DNA from 4 places in the Streptomyces sp. TLI_185 genome. Region 3 is predicted to be linked to each of the others. Evidence: riboswitches for the same ligand, from Rfam matches in the RefSeq annotation. Region 3 holds a riboswitch; each other region holds the start of a gene.

Evidence for each region. A riboswitch is a leader RNA that binds a small molecule or an ion and turns the genes downstream of it on or off. The one in region 3 is predicted to bind cyclic di-AMP.
Region 1: linked by a shared signal. The riboswitch ahead of EDD92_RS34745 (M23 family metallopeptidase) and the one ahead of EDD92_RS22960 (M23 family metallopeptidase) in region 3 are both predicted to bind cyclic di-AMP.
Region 2: linked by a shared signal. The riboswitch ahead of EDD92_RS50910 (C40 family peptidase) and the one ahead of EDD92_RS22960 (M23 family metallopeptidase) in region 3 are both predicted to bind cyclic di-AMP.
Region 4: linked by a shared signal. The riboswitch ahead of EDD92_RS39975 (LysM peptidoglycan-binding domain-containing M23 family metallopeptidase) and the one ahead of EDD92_RS22960 (M23 family metallopeptidase) in region 3 are both predicted to bind cyclic di-AMP.

Annotation. Positions count from the first base shown of each region.
Region 1 covers NZ_RKRB01000001.1:7,522,908-7,526,107, reverse strand. Annotated here, with positions in the region: gene EDD92_RS34750 (GntR family transcriptional regulator) at 76-768, opposite strand; gene EDD92_RS34745 (M23 family metallopeptidase) at 955-1,719, opposite strand; cyclic di-AMP (ydaO/yuaA leader) riboswitch at 1,732-1,896, opposite strand; gene EDD92_RS34740 (pitrilysin family protein) at 2,100-3,200, opposite strand, start outside.
Region 2 covers NZ_RKRB01000001.1:1,349,983-1,353,182, reverse strand. Annotated here, with positions in the region: gene EDD92_RS50910 (C40 family peptidase) at 1-1,571, opposite strand, end outside; cyclic di-AMP (ydaO/yuaA leader) riboswitch at 1,580-1,754, opposite strand; gene EDD92_RS06150 (DUF5997 family protein) at 1,946-2,350, opposite strand; gene EDD92_RS06145 (LysR family transcriptional regulator substrate-binding protein) at 2,409-3,200, shown strand, end outside.
Region 3 covers NZ_RKRB01000001.1:5,002,951-5,006,150, forward strand. Annotated here, with positions in the region: gene EDD92_RS22955 (aldo/keto reductase) at 1-660, opposite strand, end outside; gene EDD92_RS22960 (M23 family metallopeptidase) at 770-1,795, opposite strand; cyclic di-AMP (ydaO/yuaA leader) riboswitch at 1,807-1,964, opposite strand; gene EDD92_RS22965 (PP2C family protein-serine/threonine phosphatase) at 2,138-3,200, opposite strand, start outside.
Region 4 covers NZ_RKRB01000001.1:8,703,169-8,706,368, forward strand. Annotated here, with positions in the region: gene EDD92_RS39970 (alpha-galactosidase) at 1-661, shown strand, start outside; cyclic di-AMP (ydaO/yuaA leader) riboswitch at 978-1,136, shown strand; gene EDD92_RS39975 (LysM peptidoglycan-binding domain-containing M23 family metallopeptidase) at 1,141-2,049, shown strand; gene EDD92_RS39980 (DUF6250 domain-containing protein) at 2,724-3,200, shown strand, end outside.

The DNA.
Region 1 (3,200 bases), 2.5 Mb from region 3:
GCGGTCGAATTTCCGATCACGGGCAGCGGAAATAATGCCCCGCGAATTGTTCCCTCTTTGTATACGGCGCCCGTGTTAATGCCGCAGGCCCGACATGTTTACGGCATGTTGCGAGTTCCTCACACCGTTGGCCCGCTCCGGGCCGCCGAACCGCAGCCGGTGCACCGCGCTCGAGCGCTCGGTGTGCAGTGTCGTGACCGCTCGCGCGCGCTCGCTGTCGCCGCGGGCCACGGCGTCGACGATCGCGCCGTGCTCCGCCCAGGACTCCACGGGGTTGGCGGGTGCCTCCACGGCGTACATCCATGCGATCTTGTGGCGCAGCTGGGTCAGCATCGAGGTCAGCGCGGGGCTGCCGGAGGCCTGGGCGAGCGTCTCGTGGAACCAGCCCCCCAGGGAGCGCAGATCCTCGCTGTTGCCCCTCCTGGCCCGCTCCTGGCCCAGTCTGACCAGGCCGCGCAGGACCTTGAGATGGGCATCGGTGCGCCGCTGGGCGGCCCGGGAGGCCCCGAGCGGTTCCAGGAGCATGCGCATCTCCAGCAGGTCGGCGGCCTCCTGCTCGGTCGGTTCCGCGACGCACGCGCCCGCGTGCCGCCGGGTCACCACGAAGCCCTCGGCCTCCAGGGTGCGCAGCGCCTCGCGCACGGGGACGCGCGAGACGCCGTAGCGGCGCGCGAGGAGTTCCTCGGTGAGCCGGCTGCCGCGCTCGTAGACACCGGCGACGATGTCGTCCCGGATCGCCGTGCACACCGAGTGCGCCGGAATACGCATGACCGACCTCCGACTTAATCCCCGTGAAACGTCGATGATTGACGTGTATCGGTGACTCTATTGCACGGAGCCGGAATTTCCGACGGCGGGCCGGAATCCATGGATATTTTTTGGACAGCGGGGCGACAGAAACACCGAAAGCCCCGGCTCGGGAGCCGGGGCTTCAGTAGATCTTGCGATCCGTCGTCAGACGTTCACGCCGTGCGAACGCAGATAGGCGACGGGGTCGATGTCCGAGCCGTACTCGGAGGTCGTACGGGCCTCGAAGTGCAGGTGCGGTCCGGTGGTGTTGCCGGTGGCGCCGGAGAGGCCTATCTGCTGGCCCGGGGTGACCGTCTGGCCCACCGAGACACCGATGGACGACAGGTGGCCGTACATGGTGTACGTACCGTCGGCCATCTTGATCACTATCTGGTTGCCGTACGCCCCGCCCCAGCCCGCCTCGACGACGGTGCCCGAGCCGACGGCGTGGACGGTCGTGCCGCTCGCGGCGTGGAAGTCGATGCCGGTGTGGCTGCCGGAGGACCACAGAGAACTGCTGGCCTGGTAGCCGGTGGAGACGTACGAGTTGGAGATCGGCGCCACGAACGTGTTGAGGCGCTTGCGCTCGGCCTCGCGGGCGGCGCGCTCCTTGGCCTCGCGCTCCTGCTTGGCCTTCGCGGCGGCCTTCTCGCGTGCCGCCTCCTGGGCCGCCTTCTTGAGCGCGGCCTCCTCGGCGGCCTGCTTCTGGGCGTCGGCCTGCGCGTCGATCTTGTCGGCGATCGTGTCGCCGATGCTGATCACGGGGGTGAGGCCGGTCTGCTCGACGGAGGTGTCGGCGGCGAGCGCGGGGGCTGCCAGGGTGCCGATGACGCCGGTGGTGGCGAGGGCCGCGACCCCGGCGGCGCGGGTGGTGGTGCGGTGCATCCGCGTGGGACGACGGTGCTTCCCGGTGGCGCGCGTGAACGCCATGTAGTGGCTGGTCCTTTCCTTCCCTGTCGCCTACCGGGTTAGCTGACGGGTTCGGAGCAGGAAGGTCTCCTACGGACCCCCTCGCTGCACGCGCGGGCGTCCGATTCACCCCAGGGACTGCGATGGGTCCCCGGCTCCCCTGGCTCGCGCCGTACGGGGACTCGGCGATGACTGTCCGGTGCCGCGGATGCGGCGCGGTGCCTGACGGACAGCCCGGACGACGCTAAGCGGGAGCACTTTCAATCCCCAAACGGATCACGCCTTTTGTAGCGCATGCCACAGGGCAGACAGGCAACCTCTCCCTCAATTCGGACATTGAGGGGCCCTGGTGACGCATCAGTCACCAGGGCCCCTACGCGCGCGTGCCGCTGAGGGTGCCTCTACTCGGCCGCCACGACGGTGACTTCGCCGATCCCGAGCGCCTCGACGGGCTCCTTGATCGCGGCCGCGTCCCCGACGAGAACCGTCACCAGACGGTCCACCGGGAAGGCGTTCACGGCCGCCGCGGTGGCCTCCACGGTGCCGGTCGCGGCGAGCTGCTGGTACAGCGTCGCCTGGTAGTCGTCGGGCAGGTGCTGCTCGACCTGGTCGGCCAGGGTGCTGGCCACGGCCGCCGCGGTCTCGTACTTCAGCGGTGCCACACCGACGAGATTCTGTACGGCGACGTCGCGCTCGGCGTCGGTGAGGCCGCCCTCGGCGAGCGTGCGCAGCACCGTCCACAGGTCCTGCAGCGCCGGGCCGGTGTTCGGGGTGTCGACGGAGCCGCTGATGGCGAGCATCGCGACACCGGAGCCGTCCGGGGCGGACCTGAGGACCTGGCCGAACGCACGCACACCGTAGGTGTAGCCCTTCTCCTCGCGCAGGACGCGGTCCAGGCGGGAGGTGAGGGTGCCGCCGAGGCAGTACGTGCCGAGCACCTGGGCCGGCCACACGCGGTCGTGCCGGTCGGCGCCGACGCGGCCGATGAGCAGCTGCGTCTGGACGGCGCCGGGACGGTCCACGATGATCACGCGCCCGGTGTCGTCGGCGGTCACCGGCGGCACGGGGCGGGGGTCGGCCTTGGAGCCGGTCCAGGCGCCCAGGGTGTCGCCGAGCAGCGCGTCCAGGTCGATGCCGGTGAGGTCGCCGACGACGACGGCGGTGGCCGTAGCGGGCCGGACGTGACGGTCGTAGAAGGCGCGTACGGCCGCCGCGTCGATCTTCTCGACCGTCTCCTCGGTGCCCTGGCGCGGGCGCGACATGCGCGAGGTCGCCGGGAACAGCTCCTTGGAGAGCTCCTTGGCGGCACGGCGCGAGGGGTTGGCCAGCTCGTGCGGGATCTCGTCGAGGCGGTTGCGGACCAGCCGCTCGACCTCGCCGTCGGCGAACGCGGGCGCCCTGAGGGCGTCGGCGAGCAGGCCGAGCGCCTTGGCGAGACGGGAGGCCGGGACCTCGAGGCTCAGACGTACGCCCGGGTGGTCGGCGTGCGCGTCGAGGGTGGC
Region 2 (3,200 bases), 3.7 Mb from region 3:
CCGGCGTAGTGGACCGAGTCCTCGCGGATGACCGCGCCCGGGCCGGGCGCGTGAATCATCAAGCCGTTGCCGGTGCAGATGCCGACGTGGCTGAAGTTGTCGTTGAAGAAGATCAGGTCTCCGGGGCGGCTCTCCGCGAGCGGAATCACCGTGCCGGCGCTCGCCTGCTCGTACGTGGTGCGTGGCAGGGTGACCCCGGCGGCCCGCCAGGCGGCCTGGGTGAGCCCGGCGTTGTCGTACGACTCCGGCCCGACCGCACCCCACAGGCACGGCCTGCCGATCTGTGCACGGGCGAAGTCGATCGCCCTGTCCGCCTTGGTGACGGCGGAGGTGCCGACGGCGGGCACACCCGTGTCCAGGGTGGACGGCTGCATGGTCCATCCCCCGGCCTGGGGTATGCCGGTGTCGAGGGCGGATGGCTGCGTACGCCAATCCCCGGCCGGGGTTACGCCCGTGTCGAGCACGGACGGCTGCATGAACTGCTCCCCGACCGCGGGTATGCCGGTGTCGAGGACGGATGGCTGGGTGCGCCATTCCTCGGCCGCGGTTGTGCCGGTGTCGAGGGCGGATGGCTGCGTACGCCAATCCCCGGCCGGGGTTTCGCCCGTGTTGAGCACGGACGGTTGCATGCGCCACTCCTCGACCGCGGGTACCCCGGTGTCGAGCACGGACGGCTGCATGAACTGCTCCCCGACTGCGGGTATGCCGGTGTCGAGGACGGACGGCTGCATGCGCTGCTCCCCGGCCGGGGGCGCGCCCATGTCGAGGACCGTCGGCTGCTGCAGCCGCCAGGCCTCCTCGTTCGCCCGGCGGGTCTGTTCCGCCTGGTCCTGCCAGGGAAGCTGGGCCGGCATGGCCTCAACAGCCGGGCGCGGTGCGGAGGTCTGCCGCGCGGTGTACCGGTACAGCAGCTCGCTGGCCGCCGCGATCTTGCGCTGGCTCTGCTCCTTGGACCTGCGCAGGGAGGTCTGCTTCGACTCGGGGGCCGCCGTGGGCAGCGCGGGGGCGGCCTCCTGGCGGGGCTGCGGGACGGCGGGGAGCGGGGCCGTGGGTCCGGCGGTCAATTCGGCCACCGGACGGCGGGACTCCGCGGAGGGCAGCTCCGCCACGGGCCGGACGGTCGCCTCCAGCTCAAGGGCGGGGGTACGGCTGTCCGCCGGGCGCGGGGGCCGCGGCTCGGCCTGGCGGGCCGGCGTACGGTCGGCCGGCAGTACCGCAGGCACCGTCGGACCCAGCGAGGCACGCACTCCGTCGAACCACCGCCGGGACACCGAGTCGAGTGCCGGGTCCGAGCGGCCACGCTCGCGGGCCGGCGCCGCGGGCGGCCGCGTCCCCATCAACTGGGCCCGGGTGAAGTTGAAGTTGCCGGTATCGGACTCGGCCTGGTCGTAGAGGCTGCTCACCCGCTGCCGGACGGCTTCCCGGCTCGGGCCCTCGTCCCCCGTCGTCGGTGCGGCGTCGGCGGTCTGCGAGAACAGGGCCACCGAGGTGAGGGCGGCCGTCGCGAGAGCGGAATTGCGCATACCGGGCAGGCCGAAGCCTCCGGCGCGCGATGGTCGATCCGGCGCCATGGGAGCCGTACTCCTTCCGTACTCCGCCTACCGAGTTAGCTGTCGGGTTCGGGCGGTCGGTTCCGGAAGGCATGCCCTACGGCCCCTGCCCGGGCGGGCAGTTGGGCCGATTCACCCCGTCGTTCGGTTGGGTCCCCGGCTCCGGCTGCCACGAGGGCGCACCGGATTCGGCGGAGGCCACGCGTCCCGGCGGGGTTCGCCGGAGGAACTCGTGCGGCCTGACGCCACGCTAGCCAACTTGTGCGGCTCGTGTGAAGGTTGATGGCCGTAATGTCCGATACGCTTTTGTGACCTTCGTCGTGACGCACCGTCAGATCCGTGTGTCGTGCACGCTGCGGATCCGGACGGCGACCGACCGTCGCGAGCAGGGCGCGTCAGGGACGCGGGCCGTCGCTGCGAGCCTCGCGCTCGGCGTTGCGCTTCTTGATGCGCGCCGCCTCCTTGCGGACCTCGGCCTGCGTGGCGCGTTCCTTCTGCAGCCACTCGGGCTCTTCCTGCTTCAGGGCCTCGATCTGCTCGGTGGTGAGCGCCTCGGTGATCCCGCCGCGGGCGAGACCCGCGATGGAGACGCCCAGCTTCGCCGCGACCACCGGACGGGGGTGCGGACCGTTCGCCCGCAGCTCGCGCAGCCACTCGGGCGGCTCGGCCTGGAGCTGGTCGAGCTCGGCTCGCGAGACGACACCCTCCCGGAACTCGGCGGGGGTGGCCTCGAGGTACACACCCAGTTTCTTCGCCGCGGTCGCGGGCTTCATCGTCTGGGTGCTCTGGTGCGACTTCATGCCGTCCAGGGTATCGAGCATGTTCGAGACCTCTGACCACGGCCGGTAGCCTGGCCTGGTGACAGGCTCGGAAGAATCCCAGGCGTTCCGGCTCGCGTACGTCCCGGGGGTGACGCCCGCCAAGTGGGTGCGGATCTGGAACGAGCGCCAGCCCGGCATCCCGCTGAACCTCCTCGCCGTACCGGCCGCCGAGGCATCCGACGTGTTGCGCGCGGGTGAGGCCGACGCGGGACTCGTACGGCTGCCGGTCGACCGTACGTTCTTCAGCGCGATCCCCCTCTACACCGAGACGACGGTCGTCGTCGTCCCCAAGGATCACGTGATCACGGCGGCGGACGAGGTGACCGTTCAGGACCTTGCGGACGAGGTCGTCTTCCACCCCCTCGACGACGTCTTCGACTGGGACCGGCCGCCGGGCGAGCCCGCCTTCGAGCGGCCCGCCACCACCGAGGACGCCGTGGAACTCGTCGCGGCGGGCGTCGGCCTCGTGGTCGTCCCCCAGTCGCTGGCCCGTCTGTACCACCGCAAGGACCTCACGTATCGCTCGCTGGTGGACGCCCCCGAGTCGAGCGTCGCCCTGGCGTGGCCCGAGGACGCGACCACGGATCTGGTCGAGGACTTCATCGGAATCGTCCGCGGCCGCACGGTCAACAGCTCCCGCGGCCGCAAGGCGCAGACGCCCGAACCGAAGGGCAAGGCGGGCGGCAGGACCGGCGACGCGGCCGGCGCACGGCGCAAGCCGGCGGCGGGGAAGGCGACCGGGAAGACGGCAGGGAAGCCGGCGGCGCGCAACCCGCGGGCCGGATCCGACGTCTCCAAGGGCGCCAAGCGCAGGAAACCCCGCCGCCGG
Region 3 (3,200 bases):
GAGGAATCCGGAGGCGAGGGAGAAGTAGGGGACGGCCGCGAGGCCGTAGCGCGCGGCCAGGTCCTGCAGCTCGCCCTCGTAGGTGTCGCGCGAGACCAGGTTGTAGTGGGGCTGCAGGGCCACGTACTTGGCGAGGCCCTCGCGGTCGGAGAACTCCAGGGACGCGCGGAGCCGGTCGGGCGTGATGTTGGAGGCGGCGATGTGCCGGACCTTGCCCGCCTTCACCAGTTCGTCGAGTGCGCCGATGATCTCCTCGACCGGCACCTCGGGCTTGTCGAAGTGGGTGTAGTAGAGGTCGATGTAGTCGGTGTCGAGGCGGCGCAGCGAGGCATCGGCCGCGGCCTTGATGTTGGCGGCGGACAGGCCCTGGAACTCGGGGTGCTGGCTGACCTTGGTGGCGATCACCACGTCGTCGCGGTTGCCGCGCGCCCTGACCCACTTGCCGATGATCGTCTCGGACTCGCCGCCCTGGTTGCCGTCGACCCAGGCCGAGTAGGAGTCGGCGGTGTCGACGAAGTTGCCGCCGGCAGCCGCATAGGCGTCGAGGACGGCGAAGGACGTGGCCTCGTCGGCGGTCCAGCCGAAGACGTTGCCGCCCAGGGAGAGCGGGAAGACCTCGAGGCCGGAGGAGCCGAGCTTGCGCAGAGAAGGAGAAGTCATGCTTTACGTCAACGCCCGCCCCGGATGCCGGTCTTCCGCAACGGGCGCAAAGATCCCGTAAACAAGCGGACTACGGCACTCCGGGAGCCGGACGAGGAACATACGGATCTCAGGGGTTGAGGCCCCTGCTGCGCAGCCATGTCATCGGGTCGATGCCGGTGGCCTGGCCGTCGGGGTGGACCTCGAGATGCAGATGCGGGCCGGTCACGTTGCCGGTGGCGCCGATGCGGCCGATGACGTCACCCGTGCTGACCTTCTGGCCCACGCTGACGCTGATCGACGACTGGTGGCAGAACCAGAGCTCCGTACCGTCGTCGAGGGTGAGGATCGTGCGGTAGCCGTACGAGCCCGCCCAGCCGGCCTCCGTGATGGTGCCGGAGTGGATGGCCTTGATCAGCGTGCCCGTGGGGGCGGCGAAGTCGAGGCCCGTGTGGTAGCCGGAGGACCACATGGAGCCGGCCTGACCGAAGGTGCCGGTGATCGTGTACGAGACGACCGGCAGCTGGAACTGCTTGGCCAGCTCGGCGAGCTTCGCGGCCTCGGCCGCCTTCTTGGCCGCCGCCTCCGCCTTCTCCTTCGCGGCGGCGGCCTTGGCCGCGGCCTCCCGCTCCGCCTCGGCGGCGGCGTCGTCGATCTGCTTGGCGAGGGCCGCCTCGGTGGCCGCCTGGCTCTTGCTGTCGATCTGGACCTGCTGCGACTCGGCCTGCGCCATGATCCGGTCGCGCAGCGCCTCACCGGCACCCTTTGCGCTCGGCGCGGTGCCCTCGGAGGTGGTGGCGACGTCGCTGAGCGCGGTCGCGGAACCCTTGGGGGAATCGGAGGAGCCGTCGAACACGTGGCTCACGGAGCCGAGATCGGGCATGGAGATCGACACCGGCGGCTTGCCGGTGTTGGCGCTGGCCATGCCGCCAGCGCCGACGGCGGCTATGACGCCGACGCCCAGGACCGTGGAGCTGCGGGCGAGTCCCCCGCCGCGCTGCTTGGCGACGCGGTGCCGGCCGCGGATGGGGGCGATGGACTCCTCGGTGGGATTCCACTCCTCCCACGGGCCCTCGTCGGTGCGTCGGACGGCGAAGCCGAAGGGCTCGGTGCTCGGCGCGAACGGGGCTTGTGGGGCAGGCGGGTTGGACGCCACGTGGGCGTGCTCCTTTCCTTCCTTCTCGCCTACCGGGTTAGCTGACGGGTTCGGAGCAGGAAGGTCTCCTACGCGCGTATACCTGCCGTGCTGCCACGGCGGTATCAGCGCGATTCACCCCAGGGTGGTGGTTCCCCGGTTCCCTTGCGGGATTCGGCGCGTGCGCACGGAGCCGCCTCTTGTGACGGCTGGGACGACCGCGCTGCGTTATCGAACGTTAATAGACCCGGGGTGCCGATTCCAAGGTGTTCCGCTTGATCATTAACCTTTCCGACCTGGACGTACGGCGCATGAACGGCGAAAAACGGGCGAGTTGACCGCACCTCAGGAATCTCAGGAACCTCAGGGTCGTCTTACGGCGAGCAGCGCCATGTCGTCCGTCATGGCCTCCCCGGCATGCCGGCGCACCTCCTGCGCGAGGGTGGCGAGCAGCGCCGCGGGCTCGTGGAAGACCCGGCCGGCGATCCGGTCCGCGGGTTCGAAGAACCGGCCGTGCTCGTCCCGCGCCTCGGACAGCCCGTCGGTGTACAGCAGCAGCGTGGCCCCGCTGAGGAAGGCGGTCTCCTCCGCGCGGTCGGGCCAGCTCCCGAACTCGCCCATGCCGAGCGGCAGGGCGGGCTCACGGGTGTGCAGGGTGTGCACGGTGCCGTCCGGGCACAGCAGCAGCGGGGGAGGGTGGCCGCGCGTGACGATGCGTACGACGCCTTCGCCGTGCGGGAGTTCGGCGAGCACGGCGGTCGTGAACCCCTCGAACAACTCGATGCCCTCGCGCCGCGCCGCCTCGCGCGCCAGCGCCCGGTCCAGCCGCTGCGCGACCGCCTCCAGCGTGGCCTCCTGCTCGGCGGCCTCCCGGAACGCCCCGATGACGACGGCCACGGCGGCCACCGCCCCCATCCCCTTTCCGCGTACGTCGCCCACGACCAGCCGTACGCCGTGCGGACTGTCCTGCACCGCGTACAGGTCGCCGCCGATGAACGCGTCCTCCTGCGCGGCCTCGTACCGGGCCGCGATCGCGAACCCTCCGATCCGCTCGGCGGGGTCGGGCAGCACGGCGCGCTGGGTGGCCTCGGCGATCTCGCGCTGCGAGGCGAGCTCCTCGCGGCTGCGGCGGACGAGGAGGTTGATGAGGACGGCCAGGACGGAGACCGTCGCCACGGTGGCCAGCTCGGTGACCGCCTCCACCTGGAGGAGGATCCCCACCTCGGCGTGGATCGCGGTGACGACCAGGACGGTCGCGATGCCGGTGAGGACCGTGCCCCGGCGCGAGTAGAGCGGGGCTGCGACCAGGGGGGCGGCGGTGAAGAGGGGGCCCGCCGTGAACCGCGACGGCGTGAGGTAGTCGTAGCAGGTCCCGCCCACGATCAGCAGCGCCGGGAGCAGCCGCACAAAGGTGCGCGCGTATGAG
Region 4 (3,200 bases), 3.7 Mb from region 3:
CCTGTACGCCCTGCTGGACCGGCTGCGGGCGGCCCACCCGAATGTCGCCTTCGAGTCCTGCTCGGGCGGCGGCGGACGGATCGACCTCGGGATCATGAGCCGTACGGACCAGGTGTGGACCTCCGACAACACCGACCCGCTCGACCGGCTCGCCATCCAGCACGGCTTCAGCCAGGTCCACCCCGCACGGGTGATGGCCGCCTGGGTCACCGACAGCCCGAACACCCAGCTCAACGGCCGGGTCAGCTCGCTGCGCTTCCGGTTCGTGAGCTCCATGGCCGGCGTGCTCGGGGTCGGCGGGGACCTCACCCGGTGGACCGAGGAGGAGCTGGCCGAGGCCGGCCAGTGGGTGGCGCTCTACAAGGAGATCCGGCCGCTGGTGCAGCACGGGGACCTCTACCGGCTGCGGCCGCCGCGGGGCGGACTGAGTGCGGTGCAGTATGTGCGCGGGGACGAGGCGGTCGTCCTCGCCTGGCTCCAGGCGCAGAGCCACGGCGAGCCCGTGCCGGCGCTGCGACTGCGGGGCCTCGACCCGACAGCCTCGTATGAATGCCCTGAAACGGGCGAAATCCACAGCGGTGCCGTATTGCTGCATCACGGACTGCGTACCGGATTGCGTGGTGACCTCGACGCGGCAGTTTTCCGTCTGCGGCGTATCTGAGTCTTCTGTCCGGATTGGCGCTCCTTCTGCCTCTTTATTCCAACTCGCTCCTGAATGGGGGATCCTGGAGCAGGGGCACGTGAGGAGCGTCATATCCATGACGGTGCGTGGCGCGTCATGTCCACGTAATTCACGTGCTTTACAAGGGTGTTTGGTCGAGACGATCACCCCCGAATCAACGCAGGGTTACCGGGTTTTCTCCCAAGGGATCAATAGAAACGCATTCACGGGGAACCGGCACTTGTTGCTTTGCGTCTTGGTCGCTTACGTTCGCCACCAATCCGGACGGACGCCCAATCCTGCCGCCGCCCGGTGCCCGCACAACTCACCCGTGAACGGCAGGAGCGGGGGACCCACAGGTACAACTGCCTGTTCCGGTCTCCGGAACGGCTAGGGGTAAAGCCGCGTCGCATGCGCGGCCGGGCATCTCCAGCCCGAACCCGACAGCTCACCTCGCAGGCGCCGGAGAGGAATTCGTCATGCCCGCGAAGGGTAAACACCGCCGCCCGAAGCCCCAGCGCTTCACCCGCTCCATCGCCGTCGCCGGAACCGGTGGCGCCGCACTCGCTCTCCCGCTCATGGGGGCCACCGGCGCCCATGCCGCCACAACCCAGTCCGCTTCCCAGACGGTTTCGGAAAAGGCCGTCCAGTCCCTTCCGGTCACCGCGAAGAAGGCGGCCCAGAAGAGCGCCGCCGGCAATGCGGGTGTGCGGACCTATTCAGTGCGGGCCGGCGACTACCTCTCGAGGATCGCCGACGAGCAGCATGTCTCCGGCGGCTGGCACAAGCTCTACTCGGACAACCGCCGGGCCGTCGGCGACGACCCGTCGCTGATCCACCCGGGCCTGAAGCTGACGATCGGCCGGAAGGCCGCGACGGACACCACCAAGTCGTCGTCCTCGTCCGCTTCGTCCGCCTCGAAGACGTCCTCGTCCGCCGGCAGGGCGACCGCCACCAAGGCCTCGGAGTCCGCCCCCACCGGCTTCACCCTCCCCGTGGCCGGAGGCACCGTCGGCACCGGCTACCACGTGCCCGGGGGTATGTGGTCCAGCGGCTACCACACGGGTGTCGACTTCGTCGTCCCGACCGGCACCGCCCTCAAGGCCGTCGGTGCGGGCACGGTCGTCTCCGCCGGTTGGGGCGGCGCCTACGGCAACCAGGTCGTCATCAGGCTGGCCGACGGGTACTACGCCCAGTACGGCCACATGTCCCAGATCTCCGTCTCGGCCGGCCAGACCGTGACCGCGGGGCAGCAGCTCGGCCTCTCCGGCGCGACCGGCAACGTGACCGGCCCGCACCTGCACTTCGAGATCCGCACCACGCCCGACTACGGCTCCGACGTGGACCCGGTCGCCTACCTCCGCTCGAAGGGCGTCGGCGTCGGCTGACATCCCCTTGGAACCACCTGCCTGACACGCTGCCGAAGGCCGGACCCCGATCCCCGGGTCCGGCCTTCGGTGTGTCCGGCTGCGCTCATGTTTGCCGTATTGCGTTCTTGTGGCGGGGGCTGCACGGGTGTCGACAGCGGGGGGAGGTGAGGGCACAGTGATCTCCGTAGCGATGAAAGCGCTTTCCCTATCGCCTTCCCAGGTCTGTGGAGGTTCCCGTGCCCGGCGTCGGTCGACGCACCGCCAGGCGGCATCGCTTCGGCGGTGATCGTGGCCGCCCAGGTCTACGTGCAGGTCGGCGACGGCCGGAAGCAGTTGTACGCCGTCGAGCTGTCCGTCAAGACGTCTTCTCACCACCAGCGACACGGCCTTCGGCTCGGCCGAGTTCCCGGCCGCCTGCCGCGACCTACCTCCCCGGCTGCGGGAAGCCGCGCCGCACGCCCGCATTCTCGCGCTGGGCCCCTTCAGCGGAGCGCACGCCGACGGCATCGCCGCCGCGGTCGGTGAACTGGCCGACCCGCACACCGAGTTCGTCGACACCACTGACTGGCTCTCCCCGGCGGACGGGGACTTCAACTGCAACGTCCACCCCGCGTTGAGGGCCACCGCAAAGTGGCCGACCACCTGCTCACCCTTCTCGGATCCACCCTCACTGCACCCGAAGGAGCCGCCCCGTGACGAGTACCCGTAGAGCATTCGGAGCCCTGGCTGCCGGCGCCGCCCTGGCCGCCCTCGCCCCCGCGCCGGCCGCCACTGCCTCGCCCCGCGGCCGCCTCATCGCCCGCGACGACTTCCGCCACGGCCTCGGCAAGTGGGCGGTCGAACTGGAGCAGGGCGGCACCGTGACCGCCTCCCGAGGGGTGCTGGAGGTCGACGTACCCGCCGGGGCGACGGTCTGGTTCAGACAGCGGCTCGAAGGGCCGTACGTCATCGAGTACACGGCGACGCCCGTGTCGCAAGGCGGCGCGAACGACCGCGTGTCCGACCTCAACAACTTCTGGAACGCCACCGACGTCCGCTCCCCGGACGACCTCTTCGCCACCCGCCGCAGCGGGGCACTGGCCGAGTACGACTACCTCAAGACGTACTACGTGGGCTACGGCGCCAACACGAACACCACGACCCGTCTGCGCCGTTACGTCGGGGAGCCC